Regions from separate parts of the Sulfitobacter sp. IGS-18 genome, predicted to be linked through region 2. Evidence: riboswitches for the same ligand, from Rfam matches in the RefSeq annotation. Region 2 holds a riboswitch; each other region holds the start of a gene.
What was found. Region 2 has a riboswitch for cobalamin ahead of nrdH (glutaredoxin-like protein NrdH). Riboswitches for the same ligand answer to the same signal wherever they lie in the genome.
Positions count from the first base shown of each region.

Region 1: another riboswitch for cobalamin. It lies ahead of ACWNZ3_RS06495 (TonB-dependent receptor); the one in region 2 lies ahead of nrdH (glutaredoxin-like protein NrdH).
Region 3: another riboswitch for cobalamin. It lies ahead of ACWNZ3_RS01025 (CbtB domain-containing protein); the one in region 2 lies ahead of nrdH (glutaredoxin-like protein NrdH).

Region 1 covers NZ_CM184556.1:1,349,861-1,355,287, reverse strand. Annotated here, with positions in the region: gene ACWNZ3_RS06515 (heme ABC transporter permease) at 1-400, opposite strand, end outside; gene ccmB (heme exporter protein CcmB) at 484-1,140, opposite strand; gene ccmA (heme ABC exporter ATP-binding protein CcmA) at 1,137-1,754, opposite strand; gene ACWNZ3_RS06500 (Mth938-like domain-containing protein) at 1,844-2,197, opposite strand; cobalamin riboswitch at 2,362-2,568, shown strand; gene ACWNZ3_RS06495 (TonB-dependent receptor) at 2,694-3,290, shown strand; gene ACWNZ3_RS06490 (hypothetical protein) at 3,572-4,168, shown strand; gene ACWNZ3_RS06485 (adenosylcobinamide amidohydrolase) at 4,165-4,476, shown strand; gene ACWNZ3_RS06480 (adenosylcobinamide amidohydrolase) at 4,473-4,628, shown strand; gene ACWNZ3_RS06475 (DUF6925 family protein) at 4,635-5,427, shown strand, end outside.
Region 2 covers NZ_CM184556.1:947,689-953,115, reverse strand. Annotated here, with positions in the region: gene nrdF (class 1b ribonucleoside-diphosphate reductase subunit beta) at 1-193, opposite strand, end outside; gene nrdE (class 1b ribonucleoside-diphosphate reductase subunit alpha) at 202-2,283, opposite strand; gene nrdI (class Ib ribonucleoside-diphosphate reductase assembly flavoprotein NrdI) at 2,352-2,768, opposite strand; gene nrdH (glutaredoxin-like protein NrdH) at 2,779-3,000, opposite strand; cobalamin riboswitch at 3,097-3,288, opposite strand; cobalamin riboswitch at 3,418-3,616, shown strand; gene ACWNZ3_RS04625 (aromatic ring-hydroxylating oxygenase subunit alpha) at 3,739-4,965, shown strand; gene ACWNZ3_RS04620 (FAD-binding oxidoreductase) at 4,970-5,427, shown strand, end outside.
Region 3 covers NZ_CM184556.1:217,425-222,851, forward strand. Annotated here, with positions in the region: gene ACWNZ3_RS01010 (NYN domain-containing protein) at 1-67, opposite strand, end outside; gene pncB (nicotinate phosphoribosyltransferase) at 146-1,438, shown strand; gene ACWNZ3_RS01020 (DMT family transporter) at 1,483-2,388, opposite strand; cobalamin riboswitch at 2,634-2,850, shown strand; gene ACWNZ3_RS01025 (CbtB domain-containing protein) at 2,895-3,053, shown strand; gene ACWNZ3_RS01030 (CbtA family protein) at 3,245-3,937, shown strand; gene ACWNZ3_RS01035 (hypothetical protein) at 3,945-4,457, shown strand; gene ACWNZ3_RS01040 (DUF1636 family protein) at 4,454-4,828, shown strand; gene cobW (cobalamin biosynthesis protein CobW) at 4,825-5,427, shown strand, end outside.

The sequences.
Region 1 (5,427 bases), 400 kb from region 2:
ACAGGATCAGAAAGGAGGTAAGCCGGGGATCCCAGGCCCACCAGGTGCCCCACATCGGCTGGCCCCAGATCGCGCCGGTCAGCAGGGCGATCACGGTCATCACCACGCCCACAGGTGCGGCAGCCTTGGCCGCCAGCGCGCTGACATGGTGGCGGCGGATCAGCCAGATCAGCGAGGCGACCAGCATCATGAACCAGGCGTTGATCGCCATCAGGGCGGCGGGGACATGCAGGTAGATGATCTTGACCGTTGCGCCCTGGCGGTAATCCTGGGGCGTGCCGAAGAAACCCCAGATCAGCCCGGTCGCGACACAGGCCAGCGACAGCACCCAGAGCACGGGTTGTACCCGCGCGCTCAGGGTGAGAAATTTCACCGGGTTTGCGTAACTCCAGATCGACATGGGCTACTCCTACTCTGCCGCGCGGCGGTGCTCAATAGACGACGGCGCGACGGATTGACCGGGGGTATGGGGGGCCGGGCCGCTCATCGCAGCCCCATGCGCAGCACGGCGGCAGAGGCGAAGGGCATCAGGGCGATCACCGCGCAGGTGATCCCGGCCAGCATCAGCAGTGGTGTGGTCACCTCCTGCCCGCCTGCGCCGCGCCGGGCGACCTCGGCCCCGAAGATCAGGGTCGGCACGTAAAGCGGCAGTACCAGCAGCGACAGCAGCAGCCCGCCGCGTTTGATCCCCACGGTAAGCGCCGCGCCGAAACAGCCGATGACCGACAGAGCCGGTGTCCCCAGCGCCAGCGAAACGACAAGCCAGAGGTAGCCTGGCGGTGCGAGGTTCAGCAGCACGCCCAGCACCGGGGCGGCCAGCACCAGCGGCAGGCCCGTGGTCAGCCAATGGGCCAGAGCCTTGACGCTCAGCGCCCCCTCCAGCGGCAGCGGGGCAGTGAGCAGCAGGTCAAGCGTGCCATCCTCGAAATCCAGCGCCAGCAGGCGGTCCAGCGACAAAAGGCAGGCCAGCAGCGCGCCCAGCCAGAGCACGCCGGGGGCGATGAGCTGCAAGAGCGCCGCCTGCGGGCCGACGCTGAAGGGCACCAGCACCGTCACGATCAGGAAGAAGGCAAGCCCCAGGCCAAAGCCGCCCCCGGCCCGGAGCGCGAGCGTCAGATCACGGATCAGAAGCGCCCTCACAGAAAGGCCTCGTCGCGGGCGCCGGCGCGGGTGGCAGCACTGGCGCGGAAGGGGGTGATGTCCAGCACCTGCGCCTCGATCCCCAGGTCGATATGGGTGGCGATCAGCGCCGCGCCGCCCTGTGCCAGATGCGCGCGCAGGGCAGCGGCAAAGAGCGCCACCGCCCCGGTGTCGAGCGAAACGGTGGGTTCGTCCAGCACCCAGAGCGGCCGCCCGGTGACCAGAAGCCGCGCCAGTCCCAGACGGCGTTTCTGCCCTGCCGACAGGGTGCCTGCCAGCCGGTCCGCCAGCCCGTGCAGGTCAAAGGCATCCAGCGCCGGGGTGATGTCGGAAGTGCCAAAGATCCGCGCCCAGAAGGCCAGGTTCTCGGTCACGCTCAGCATCGCTTTCAGCCCGTCGGCATGGGCGGCATAGGCGACACGGTCCTGCGCGCCCTCGATGCGGCCCGAAAGCGGCGGTTGCAGGCCTGCGATGCTGCGCAACAGGGTAGTCTTGCCCGCGCCGTTCGGCCCGCGCAGGATCAGCGCCTGACCCGGCACCAGCGCAAGGCTGAGACCGGTCAGAACCGGCACACCGCCACGGGCAAGGGTCAGATCATCGACACGTAACATCATGCCCCCTGCGTAACCCATTGGCGGGGCGTGCAAAAGCGGTCATTTGCGGCGCGGCACCCCGGCGGGGCGGGCACAACGGCCCGGGCATCTCAGACGGGGATCAGCGCGAGGGCAATGCGGCGGCCTTCGCTCAGCAAGATGTTGTAGGTGCGGCAGGCGGCGGGGGATGCCATCGCCTCCACCCCCATGCCGGCCTCTTCCAGCGGGCCGGTCAGGGTTTCCGGCAGATGGCCGATCTCGGCGCCGGTCCCGACAAAGAGCACGTCAACCTGCCCCTTGAGCGCCAGAAGCGCGGCGTCGTCCTGCAGCCCGGCCCATGTCTGAATGCCGCCAGGTCCGGCAATCACCGGGCCATGGATCACCTGCCCGCCGATGCGGAAAAAGCCGGGGCCATAGCCTTCGACAGGTTTCGCATCCGTAAAGACGATCTCGTTCAAGCGCATGTCACATCCCTTTGCAAAGCGGCAGGACGATCATAGCCGATGCGGCCCTGACGTTATAGGCCAGCGCGGTAAAAAGACGCCCCTGGCGGGGTGCTTTGCCGCAGGCCCTGCCGGGCGGCGCAGAGAATTTTTCCATGCAGGCTTTACCGAAACGATTCGGGCCGCTATCCAAAGGGTACTTCGGTCCGGACGGTTCGCCGTCTGGTTAATAGGGAACGTGGTTCGGCCCTCCGGCCAAATCCACGACTGCCCCCGCAACTGTAGGCGGAGAGCAAAGCCGGCGCATACCACTGTCACAGCATATGTGATGGGAAGGTCCGGCCAAGCAACGACCCGCGAGTCAGGAGACCTGCCAAGGTGTTCACCCTGTTCGGGCGCGAGGGGCGTCGGGACTGCGGAGCTTCCGCTTGTGGTGTTTTCACCGTCTGCGGGGGGCATCCCTCAAAAGACAATTCAACGTCTGGCGGCCCGTCGGGGTCGCAACCGAGGGTATCTCATGCGTCTTGCATCCGCTCTGGCTTCCGCAGCCGTCGTTCCATACTTCACCACTGCTGCACTGGCTCAGGATCATTTCGATCTGGGCGAGATCATTGTCTCGGGCGGGCTGACGCCGATCGAGGCCGAGGCACTGGGCCGCGCGGCGAGTGTTGTCACGGCACAACAGATCGAGGAGCGCGGCATCGCCACGGTGCAGGACGCCCTGCGCGCCTTGCCGGGCGTGTCGGTCAACGGATCCGGCAGCAGTTTTACCCAGGTCCGCCTGCGCGGCGGCGAGGCAAACCATACGCTGATCCTGATCGACGGGATCGAAGCCTCGGGCGGCGATGGCGAATATATTCTCAGCGGTCTGGAAACCGCCAATATCGAGCGCATCGAGGTGCTGCGCGGGCCGCATTCGGTCTATTACGGCTCCAACGCCTCGGCGGGGGTTATCAATATCATTACCCGAAAAGGCGGGATCGGCGACACCTATTCGGCCACGCTGGAGCTGGGCAACGGGACAACGGCAACCGCATTTCTTTCGCGCCGGATGCGCCGGGTTATGTGGTGGATGATCCGACCCAGTTCGGCACCCTCGACGAACGGACGCTAGGTCGTGTTGACATTCATTGTCACCCACCCGTTTCAGTCCAAAATTGCTCAGTTCCAGGCAAGAGAGCGCAGGAATAGCCAGCTATTTCAAGCTCTCTTTGCGCGCCCCGCCTTGAAATTGAAGCGCCAATACCCTGCCGCGCTACGCGCTCTCGGGACATTGGCGATGTGATTTGCCTTATAGTAAAGGCGGGACGCTGTAACGCAGAAATGGGCAATTTTGGCGAAACCCCTGCGGGGCGAGGCGGATTTTGCCTCTGCCATCCCGGATGTTCGCTTCCAATGATCACATTGCTGCGCTCACATCAGGGCGCCAGCGGCAAAATCCGTCTCGCGCGGGTGGGCGACAATGAATGTCAACACGACCTAGGGGTCTACGGCGAATATGCGATGCTGGAGGGGCGGCTGACCCATCGGCTGGCCTATGAGAACACCAGACACGAATCGACCTTCAACGGCGGCGCGCCGACGCTTACCCGGACCGAAGCGCTGAAATACCGGCTGAGTTTCGGCCTGGACGGGCGCAGCGTGGCAGAGGCCGGCCATCTGCTGAACCTGCTGCTTGAGACCGAGAAGGACAGCAGTTCCTCCAATCCGCTTTACGGACGCGAATCGACCTCCCCCGCGCTGGAATACCGCGGCAGCTTTGCCGATCTGGCGGCGGAGGCGCGCGCGGTGATCGTGTCACTGCATGACCTGGGGTTGGCGGCGCGGCACTGCACCCGCCTGATCGTCGTCGACAAGGGCGGCATTGCCGCCGACGGCTCACCGCAGGCGGTGCTGACCCCAGCGCTTGTCCGCGACACCTTTGGCGTCAGCGCCTTTCTGGAAGAAACGGCATCGGGGTTTGTCTTTCAGCCGCTGGACATACTGGAATGAGCGGCGTCTCCCTTGCGCGGCCCTGGCTGAGCCTTGAGCTTGAGCGCGAGATGCAGGATGCCCTGGCCTTTCTGACCTCGCGCGATGTCTCCCGTTTCACCGACCAGAGCGCAAAGGCGGGCCGGACAACTGTGCGCTGCATTGCCACCCTGGGCCTATCGAATGCCGAACGTGTGGGGATGCGCGTCAACAGGCAGGCGCGGGACCGGGGCACGATCAACATTGCGGTCCGGCTCAACACCGGGCTGTCGCGGACAGCGCTGATCGAGGCCCTGAGCATTGCCACGCAGGTGCGCCGACGCCGGTGATCGACGAAGGGGTGGCCGCACCTGCCGGCCCCGGGGATTACGCCGGGCTGCACACGGATGTGGGCGAGGCCCTGGGGGCGGCGGTCTACCGCGCGACCTTGCAAGGGGTCAGGGAATGGAAGTCGGACAGCGGGTCAGTTCAAAGGGGATGAAACACCATGCTTGATCTTGAGAATGTGCTGAAACAGGGATTGCAGGATGCGCAGGCCGGTTGGAACATGGGATCTTTCGGGGCGATTGCCGAATTCCACCATGTTGGCGATGAGGTGCCGCCGCCCCTTGCCGCGCCGCTGACACAGGTGACGCACCGCGGCGGCCTGCGGATCGAACGGCTGTCGGATGTGCGGCCGGTGGCTTATGAAACACTCAGCCCCCGGGCCCATCGCTGGTCGCAGGCGGTGTCGCTTTGCCTGCCCGAGGCGCAAGCCATGATGCACCGTCTCGCGATCCTGACCGAGATCGGCCCGGACGATGCCGCGTTGCGGGCGCAGGACCGCGCCGCCATCCTGTTTGACATGGGGCTGGCGCAACCGCAGGTCGATTTCTGCATCCGCACCGCTGATCCCGAATTGCTGGCCCTTCTGCGCGCGAACGCGGGCCGGTCGCTGATGGATCCGGACAATCCGGCCATGGCTGCCATCCTCAGGGCGCATCCACACCGCGTTGCCCTGACCCGGCTGGGCCGGGTCGAGGTGTTTCAGATGATCGGCGGGCCGGATACCGGCGGCACCTCCCCCGAGGGGCCACATACGCATGTCTTGCCAAAACTTCTGCGCGCAGGGCGCACCCATTCCGCCAATGCGCCGATCCCCGAAGGCTGGGTGCCTTGTGCGGGCTATCCCCCCGAGAGCCCGGTTTCCGGACGGCTGGGAGAGGACAAGGCGTTCAACCGCGCCGCCTTTTACAGGTTTCAGGAAATGTTGCAGGCATGGGGTTCGCAGGAATACCTTT
Region 2 (5,427 bases):
ACACGCGGATGGTCAGGCGCTGTTCCTCCTCCGACAATTGCGACCAGCTTTGGATGTCGTTCGACAGCGGCATCTTTTCCGGCAGCCAGAAGTTCACCGTCAGACGGTTCCAGATTTCCAGGTCCTTGTCGTCCTGCAAACGGTTCCAGTTGATCGCGCGCGGCACGGGGCGGGAATGGGTCAGATCTTTCATTTCGGTCCTCACAACGAGCAGGAGACGCAGCCCTGCACCTCGGTTCCTTCCAGCGCCAGTTGGCGAAGGCGGATGTAATAGATTGTCTTGATGCCTTTCTTCCAGGCGTAGATCTGGGCGCGGTTGATGTCGCGGGTGCTGGCGGTGTCCTTGAAAAACAGCGTCAGCGACAGGCCCTGATCCACATGCTGCGTGGCAGCGGCATAGGTGTCGATGATCGCCTCCGGCCCGATTTCATAGGCATCCCGGTAGTATACAAGATTGTCGTTGGTCATATAGGGCGCCGGGTAATAGACGCGGCCCAGCTTGCCCTCCTTGCGGATCTCGATCTTCGAGGTGATCGGGTGGATCGACGAGGTCGAATTGTTGATATAGCTGATCGACCCGGTCGGCGGCACCGCCTGAAGGTTGCGGTTGAACAGCCCGTCCTTCATGACCTCTTCTTTCAGCGCGTTCCAGTCCTGACGGCTGGGCACTTCGATCCCGAACTGATCAAACAGGGCCTTGACGCGCGCGGTTTCGGGCAGCCAGTCCCGTTCGACATAGGTATCGAAAAAACTGCCATCGGCGTATTTCGACGCTTCGAAACCGGCAAAGCTGCGGCCGCGTTCGCGCGCCAATGCGTTAGATGCGCGCAGACAGTGGAACAGCACCGTAGCGAAATAGATGTTGGTGAAATCCACACCCTCGGCGCTGCCGTAGTGGATGTGCTCGCGCGCGAGGAAACCGTGCAGGTTCATCTGCCCGAGCCCGATGGCATGTCCTTCGTCGTTGCCCCGGCGCACGGAAGGCACCGAGTCGATCGCCGACAGTTCCGAAACCGCGTTCAACGCCCGGATCGCCGCCTGCACCGTGCCCCCCAGATCGCCCCCGTCCATTGCCTTGGCGATGTTGAGTGACCCGAGGTTGCAGGAGATATCGGTGCCCAGATGCTTGTAGCTCAGATCGTCGTTGAATTCGGAGGCCTCGCTGACCTGGAGAATCTCGGAACACAGGTTCGACATGACGATGCGCCCCTTGACCGGGTTGGCGCGGTTCACCGTGTCTTCGAACATGATATAGGGATAGCCCGATTCAAACTGGATCTCGGCCAGCGTCTGGAAGAACGCCCGCGCGTTGATCTTTTTCTTTCGGATCCTGGGGTTGTCCACCATCTCGTGGTATTTCTCGGTCACCGAGATTTCCGAGAAAGGCATCTTGTAGACCCGTTCCACATCATGCGGCGAGAACAGGTACATATCCTCGTTCTTCTTGGCCAGGGTAAAGGTGATGTCGGGGATGACGACGCCCAGCGACAGAGTCTTGATCCGGATCTTTTCATCCGCATTTTCGCGCTTGGTATCGAGGAAACGCAGGATATCGGGGTGGTGCGCGTTCAGATAGACGGCTCCGGCGCCCTGACGCGCGCCCAGCTGGTTGGCATAGGAAAAGCTGTCTTCCAGCAGTTTCATCACCGGGATCACCCCGGACGACTGGTTCTCGATCCCTTTGATCGGCGCACCATGTTCGCGCAGGTTGGTCAGCAGCAGGGCCACGCCGCCGCCGCGCTTGGACAATTGCAGGGCCGAATTGATGCCCCGCCCGATGCTTTCCATGTTGTCTTCCAGACGCAGCAGGAAACAGGAGATCAGCTCGCCCCTTTGCGCCTTGCCCGCGTTCAGGAAGGTCGGCGTTGCGGGCTGGAACCGGCCAGCGATGATCTCGTTCATCAGGCGCATCGCGTCGTCTTCACTGCCGCGCGCCAGCGTCAGGGCGACCATCACCACGCGGTCTTCGAAGCGTTCGAGGTAGCGTTTCCCGTCCAGCGTTTTCAGCGTGTAGCTGGTGTAGTATTTGAACGCGCCCAGGAAGGTCGGAAAACGGAATTTCAGGGCAAAGGCTGCCGCCCAGATCCGGTGCAGGAAGCCGCGGTCATATTGCTTCAGCACGGCCTCTTCGTAAAAGCCTTCGCTGACCAGATAGTCCAGCTTTTCATCCAGCGAATGAAAGAACACCGTGTTCTGGTTCACATGCTGCAGGAAGTACTGCCGCGCCGCCATGCGGTCGGCGTCGAAACGGATATGCCCCTGATCGTCATAGAGGTTCAGCATCGCGTTCAGCGCGTGGTAGTCGAGCCCCTGCCATTCGGCAGGCACCGCTGCGGCCGGGGCGCTGTCGGTCAGTTCGCGGTCGAGAGTTGCGTTTTCCAAAATCTGTCCAATCCATCCAGGACACGGGCGACATCACCGTCGGTCCCCGCGAGTTCAAAGCGATACAGCACCGGCACGGCGCATTTTCTGGCGATCACATCGCCCGCCAGCGCATAGGTCGCGCCGAAGTTCCGGTTGCCCGAGGCGATGACCCCGCGCAACAGCGCACGGTTGCGCGCGATGTTGAGAAAGCGGATCACCGGTTTGGGAACCGCGCCGCGCCCCTGCCCGTCCGCAAAGGTCGGTGTGACCAGCACAAAGGGCGCGTCGGGAGCGGGCAGCGGCGCTTCGGGGTCCGGCGGAATACGCGCCGCCGCCAGACCGGTCCGGCCCACGAAACGATGCGTGTTCTGCGACCGGGACGAGAAATAGACCAGCCCGCCCATTGCCGCGCCCTCAGATCATCGCGCTGATCTTGTCGGGGCGGAATCCGGCCCAGTGATCATCGCCTGCCACCACGACGGGGGCCTGCCGATAGCCCAGACCCTGCACCAGTGCCATTGCCGCGGCATCCTCGGTCAGGTCGATCAGCTGAAAATCAATGCCGCGCATCTCAAGCGCGCGGGTGGTTGCGGTGCATTGCACGCAGGCCGGTTTGGAATAGACTGTAATGGTCATTTGCCCTGTCCTCACTATGGTGTTGGCACGAAAGCAAGGGCACGGGATCGGGCGCCAGCGGCACCGGAACACGCGCCCCGGCCCTCCGCCGCGGTCGTCATCTATGGCGCTCCGGCAGGTCTCCTGACTCGCAGCTCGGGTGTCGCGGCCCCCTTCCCGGTGCGGCATGCACCAGTGGTAACGGGACGTGACTCGCTGCTTACAGTTGCGGGGGCAGTGCCGGATTTTCACCAGCTTCCCTTTTCACCGGCAAGACGAGTCGCCGGCACCAAAGCAACTGCATATTGGGTGAACTTGAGGCAAACTGTCAATATATAGATGTCGGCCTTTTTACCTTCCCCTTCCGGGAAAATGCGTTGCTGTCTTTTCCAAGAGTGTTTTGGTCGCAAATAAATCTTCATAAAACATGCGTCCGGCCTATCATCACAGGACAAGGTGCGGGCTTCGGTCCGAGAATTGGGAAGCCGGCGAAAATCCGGCACTGCCCCCGCAACGGTAAGATCGTAATGCGGCGCATCAACGGCCACTGGGCAGGAGGAGCCCGGGAAGGCGTTGCGCCTCGGGCCCTCACGGGCTGCGATCAAGTCCGGAAACCAGCCTTGGTGAAGTTGTTCAACCGCGGGTGGCGGTCTTGGCACTGAATTGGCGCGCGGCACCTCCCAGAGGCTGCGGCCCATCGGTGTCTTGTGCTGTCATCTGCCCAAATCGATCCGCGGGGCGCGGCAGGAGACCAGAAAGATGACCCACCCACTCAGCGACCTGCTGGCACGGCGCCGCGCCGGCCATGCGCTGGAACAACCCTTCTACACCGATCCCGACGTCTTTCGCGCGGATATGGAAACGATTTTCTACCGCGACTGGCTGTTCGCCGTCCCTGCCTGCGAACTGACCAAAGCGGGCAGCTATGTCACCCATCAGGTCGGCAGCTACGGCGTGGTCATCGTGCGCGGTTCCGATGGCGTGATCCGCGCCTTTCACAATTCCTGCCGCCATCGCGGTTCGGTCATCTGCAACAAGGCAAAGGGCGTATCGCCCAACCTGGTCTGCCCCTACCACCAATGGACATATAGCCTGGACGGAAAGCTGTTGTGGGCCCGCGAAATGGGGCCTGATTTCGATCCGTCACAGCATGGGTTGAAGCCGGTCCATTGCCGGGATCTGCAGGGGCTGATCTATATCTGCCTTGCCGATGAAGCGCCCGATTTCGACGCCTTCGCCGCCCTCGCGCAGCCCTATCTTGCGGTGCATGACCTGAGCGACGCCAAGGTCGCGCATGAGACAAGCATCATCGAAGACGGCAACTGGAAACTGGTCTGGGAAAACAACCGCGAATGTTACCATTGCGGCGGCAACCATCCGGGCCTGTGCCGGTCCTTTACCGATGATCCGACCGTCACCGGCATCGAGGAAGGGGAGACACCGCCGCATCTTCAGACCCATTTCGACCGGCTGGAAGATCAGGGCTATCCCTCGCAATTCCGCATGGCCGAGGACATGCAATACCGCCTTGCGCGGATGCCGCTTCTGCCGGGTGCCAAGAGCTTTACGATGGATCTGAAACCCGCAGTGACAAAGTTTCTCGGGCGGGTCCGGGACGACACCGCCGGCACTTTGCTGAAATACCATTACCCCACCACCTGGAACCATTTCCTGCCGGATCATTCCATCGTCTTTCGCGTCACACCGCTGACGGCGACGACAACGCAAGTCACGACCAAATGGCTGGTCCACAAGGATGCCGTGGAAGGTGTGGATTACGATCTCCGGCGCCTGACCGAGGTCTGGATCGCCACCAATGACGAGGACCGCCGGGTGGTGGAAGACAACCAGCGCGGCATCAATTCACCCGCCTATGAGCCCGGTCCCTATTCGCCCATCCACGAGACCGGCGTGATCGGTTTTGTCGACTGGTATTGCAACACGATGTCGCGGCGGCTGACCCCGACCCAGATGGCGGCGGAGTAACACGATGAAAGATATCGCCCATCCGTCCAATATCTTCTGGCAGGACGATGAACCGCTGGAATGCGTGTCAGTCATCCCCGAACTGGCCAATACCGCCACATTCACCTTTCGCGCGCCCTCGGGGGCGCTGTTCGACTTCAAGCCGGGTCAGTTCCTGACGCTGGAACTGCCGGTGCCCGGCGGCACCGTGCACCGGACCTATACGATTTCCTCCTCGCCCTCGCGGCCGCGGTCGATCTCGATCACCGTCAAGGCGCAGGCTGACAGCATCGGCACACGCTGGATGCTGGATCACCTGGAACCCGGCATGCGGCTGAAGGTGACGGGACCGGCGGGCTGGTTCACCCATACCGATTTCCCGTCAGACAAATACCTGTTCATCTCGGCCGGGTCCGGCATCACGCCGATGATGTCGATGACCACCTGGATGTTCGATCTGGGCACCGAGCCTGACATCGTCTT
Region 3 (5,427 bases), 730 kb from region 2:
AGGCGGCCAGCGCCAGGACAACGGGGGTCAGGATCTGCAATGGTGTGAGGCTTGCAAGCACATCCATGGTTCAATCCTAACCTTTAGCCTTGCCCCTGTCCTGCAGTCTTTGCCACAAGGGTGCGGAAGTTCTGAGGAATAACTGATGGTCGATATCGCAACCCGCGTCTGGAATCACAAGTGGAAGATCGACCCGATCGTCCGGTCCCTGATCGACATGGATTTCTACAAGCTGTTGATGTGTCAATCCATTTTCCGCAACAAACCGGATACCGAGGTCACGTTCTCGCTGATCAACCGGTCTGACCACGTGCCCCTGGCCAAGCTGATCGACGAGGGCGAGCTGCGCGAGCAGCTGGACCATATCCGCTCGCTCAGCCTCAGCCGGGGCGAAAGCACCTGGCTGCGGGGCAATACCTTTTACGGCAAGCGTCAGATGTTCCGGCCCGATTTCATGGAATGGTTCGAGGGGCTGCGCCTGCCGCCCTACCACCTGGAGCGGCGCGGCGACCAATATGAGCTGACCTTCGAAGGCAAATGGCACGAGGTCATGCTGTGGGAAATTCCCGCGCTGGCGGTGCTGATGGAACTGCGGGGCCGGGCCGTGCTGGACACGATGGGCCGCTTCGAACTGCAGGTGCTCTATGCCCGCGCGATGACCCGTGTCTGGGAAAAGATCGCTGTCCTGCGCGAGATCCCCGACCTCTCCGTGGCCGATTTCGGCACCCGCAGGCGGCACAGCTACCTCTGGCAGGACTGGTGCGTACAGGCGATGCAGGAAGGCCTGGGCAAGGCCTTTACCGGGACCTCGAACTGCAAGATCGCGATGAGCCGCGAGCTGGAGGCGATCGGGACAAATGCGCATGAGTTGCCAATGGTTTACGCCGCATTGGCCGAGGATGATGCCGCGCTGGCACAGGCCCCCTACGAGGTGCTGTCGGACTGGCACGAAGAGCATGACGGGAACCTGCGGATCATCCTGCCGGACACCTATGGCACCAAGGGTTTCCTCGACAATGCGCCGGACTGGCTTGCCGGCTGGACAGGCATTCGCGTGGACAGCGGCGACCCGGTCAAGGCCGCGCAGATTGCCATCGACTGGTGGAAGTCGCGGGGTGAGGATCCGACCCAGAAGCGGGTGATCTTCAGCGATGGTCTGGATGTGGACAAGATACGGGAACTGCATGGAAAATTCGCCGGAAAGGTGAATGTCTCCTTCGGTTGGGGCACATTGCTGACCAATGATTTCAGGGGCCTGGTGAAAGATGATGCGCTGGCCCCTTTCTCGCTGGTGTGCAAGGCCGTGGCGGCCAATGGCAGGCCGACGGTGAAGCTGTCGGACAATCCCAACAAGGCAATGGGCCCGGCCGAAGAGATCGAGCGCTACAAGCGGGTGTTCGGGGTTGGCGCGCAGGACCGTCAGGAGGTTGTGGTCTAGAACGCGCGCAACGGCCCCGGCCGATGGGGGCAGAGCACGGGTGTCTACTTTGGCGTGGTCACCTCGCGACCAGCCGCGTTCATCTGCCGTTCCCGCCAGATGATCAGCAATCCGCCACCTGCCAGCAGCAGCGCGCCGGGGAACAACTCGGACCAGGGCGCTTCGCCGTAGAACAGCCAGCCCAGGACAAAGGCCAGCGGGATGCCGAAATAGCCGAACGGGGCAAGGTTGCTCTGTTCAGTCATACGGTAGGCCGTCACCAGCACCAGCACGGCAAATCCGCCGAGCCCGCCCATCGCCACAATCCACAGCAGGTCCGTGCTGTCCTGCATTGGCGTGAAACCGCCCGTGGCCAGCGTCAGCACCAGCGCACCCAGGGTCGCGACGCCGGTGGAATACAGGTTGATCAGGGCTGTTGGCGGGCCGTCGTCCATCATCCGGGCGGTGACGGCGGTCAGCGCATAACAGAGCGCCGCGCCCAGCGGCAGCAGGGCCGCCAGTGAAAAGCTGTCCCGGCCCGGTCCCACGATCATCACCACCCCGGCAAAGCCGACCAGCACCGCGGCCCAGCGCACCAGCCCGACCTTTTCGCCCAGCAGGGGCACGGCAAGTGCGGTGACAAAGACTGCGTTGGAATAGGAGATGGTGGAGGCGGTGGCAAAGGTCAGGATGCCCAGCGACAGGTAAAAGAAATATTGCGCGAAGGTCAGGATCAGCCCGCGCAGCAGGGCCAGTTTCCATTGCCGCATGTGCAGGCTGCGCCCTTTGGCGTGCCAGTCCCGGGAGGTCCAGAGGACCAGAAGTGCCGGGATCAGCCCCACCAGGTTGCGGTAGGCCGAAAGTTCGGCGGCCCCGTAGCTGCCGGAGAGGTGTTTGATGATCAGCCCCATGCCATCGAACAACAGGATCGCAAACAGCGAATAGAGAATCGCGAGGGTGGTTCGGCTCACGCGGCGAAGGCTCCTGTCAGAGGGGGAGGGTTGTCCGCCTGTTATGGGCCGCAGGGCAGAGCAGGGCCAGAGGAAATTGAAACGTCATGGTCGGGTGCGGCCAGGCCACCACCCGATCCGGGGCCGGAGTACCGGGGATTGTGCACCGGGGCCGGCGTTTCCAGACAGCGCAAGGCGTTGCTGCGGGCAAGCGCATTCGGCGCATGAGTTGTCGTGAATGAGCCTTGCCTTGGCTGGGCCGAAGTGCAACATTGGGCTTGCTTGGTGTTCCCGCAAGCGCCCCTTTGGGTGTGGAACCGAACAGGGAATTCCGTAAGGGCCGCACAGCCTGAAACGGAAGCCGCCCCCGCGACTGTAAGCGGAGAGTCTGTGCCCAACGTGCCACTTGACCATTCGGTCGGGGAAGGCGGGCAAAGGCATCGACCCGTGAGCCAGGAGACCTGCCAGGCGTGAGAAACTTGAAACAGGTCGTCGGGTGTGACGGCAAGGAGAAGACCATGACTACAATGACTGCCAAGTCGCAGACCGCCAGCCGCTTTGTTCCCGCGATCTTTGCCGCCGTTCTGGGCCTTGCCCTGATCACGCTGACCGGGCACGTTCAGGCCGCCGCGTTGCATGATGCCGCGCATGATGTGCGCCATGCCACAGGTTTCCCCTGCCACTGACCCCATTGGGCCATCGGGACCAGGTCTGAGCCGCGTCAAAGCAGGCGGTGACCCGGTTCCCCTGGTGAACAACGCAGCGCGTTCCGGTCAAAGACCTTTATCAGCTTGAGGCGCTGCCGATTTTCGGCGGCGTGTTTGCGTTGATTGGTGTCGGTGCCGGCGCGTTGCCATGAAAGCAAGAGGATCTCGTTATGACTTCACGGTTTTTGGTTTCCGCCCTTTTTGCAGGGGCCTTGGCGGGTGCGATCATCGGCCTGCTGCAACTGGTATTTGTGCAGCCTGTGCTGCTGCATGCGGAGCTTTATGAAAGCGGGGAGCTGGTCCATTTCGGCGCAGAGGCGGTCAGCGCCCATCCCGCCTTGCCCGGTTTCGACCTGATGCGTGACGGGTTGAGCGTGATTTTCACCATGCTGACCTATACCGGTTATGCGCTGATCCTGGTTGCGGCCATGAGCTTTGGCGAGGACCGCGGTGCGCGGATCGACGGGCGCTGGGGTATCCTGTGGGGCGTGGCCGGTTTCGTGGCCTTTCATCTGGCCCCCGGATTTACCCTTGCCCCGGAAGTGCCCGGTGTGGCTGCGGCCGATGTGGCCCTGCGGCAGGTCTGGTGGTTTGCGACGGCGATTGCGGCCTGTGTGGCGCTCTGGCTGCTGGCCTTTGGCCAGAACTGGGCGGCCTGGAGTGCGGCGGCGCTGTTGCTGGCCGCACCGCATCTGATCGGCGCGCCGGAGCCCGAGACCTTTACCGGTCCTGTCCCGACCGAGATCGGCGCGCTGTTCGCGGCGCGTGCGCTCGGCGTCGGTCTGGCGGCCTGGGTGTTGCTCGGGTGCTTTGCGGGCTATTTCTGGCAGCGCGAAGGGGAGCATGCCGCCCAGGCGGCGTGAGGGTGTGATGGGCAGAACGCTTGCGCTTTTCGTCATCGGCCTTGTCTTTGGAGGCGGTCTCGGCTTTGCCTTTGCGGCGGGCAACGGGATCACTTTTGACGGGCATGATCATGGGGATGCGGCCCAGCATGGCGGGATGGATCACGGGGGCATGACTGCCGGCGGGATGGATCATGCCAGGATGCACGAGACGCCGATTGCGGTCGCGGCGGATGCCGCGCCCGAGGTTCAGATCATGGTCAGCCCGGACCCGATGGCGGGCTATAACCTGCATGTCATGGTCGAGAATTTCGAGTTTTCGCCGCAGAACGCCAGCCTGCCCCATCAACCAGGGCAGGGCCATGCGCATGTCTATGCAAACGGCGTCAAGCTGGCCCGGATCTATGGCCCCTGGATGCATCTGGATGGCCTGCCCAAAGGCCAGGTAGAGATCGAGGTGACGCTGAACAGCAACGATCATCATCCGCTGGAGGTGGAGGGCACGCCGGTAACGTCCCGGGCCGTGGTGGAGGTGGAATGACCGCAACGCTTTATGTCTGCACCACCTGCCGCGCGGGTGAGGTGCTGGAAGAGGATGCACCCCGGCCCGGCGCGCTGCTGCACAGCGCATTGACCGAAGCGGGGGCACCTGACGCGGTCGAGATCGTCGGGGTGGCCTGTCTGTCCGCCTGTTCGCAAGGGGCAGCGGTGGCGCTGTCGGAGCCGGGCAAATGGACCTATGTCTATGGCCGTCTGACCCCGGCGGATGCCCCCGATATCCTGGCCGGTGCCGCCGCCTATGCCGCAAGTGCCGACGGGCTGGTGCCCTGGCGCGAGCGCCCCGTGATTTTCCGCAAGCAGAGCCTTGCGCGTGTTCCCCCCTTTACCCTGCCTTTGGAGGCTGCCGAATGAATGACCTGAGCAAAATTCCCGTGACCGTGATCACCGGGTTTCTGGGCGCTGGCAAAACCACGCTGATCCGCCATCTGATGGCCAATTCGGGCGGGCGGCGGCTGGCTGTTCTGGTGAACGAATTCGGGACCGTGGGGGTGGATGGCGACATCCTGAAATCCTGTGCAATCCCCGATTGCCCGGCAGAGAACATCGTGGAATTGGCCAATGGCTGTATCTGCTGCACGGTGGCGGATGATTTCATCCCCACCATCGAGGCGCTGATGGCGCTGCCCACGCGGCCCGATCACATCCTGATCGAAACCTCCGGTCTGGCGCTGCCAAAACCGCTGCTCAAGGCTTTCGACTGGCCCGCGATCCGTTCGAAGATCACGGTGGACGGGGTGATTGCCCTGGCCGATGCCGAAGCTGTGGCGGCAGGTCGTTTCGCCCCTGACGAGGCGGCGGTGGATGCGCAGAGGCTGGCCGATGACAGCCTGGATCACGAGACCCCGCTGTCCGAGGTATTCGAGGATCAGATTGCCTGTGCGGATATCATCCTGATGTCCAAGGCCGATCTGGCCGGTGAGGAAGGGCTCGCCACGGCGCGCCGGATCATC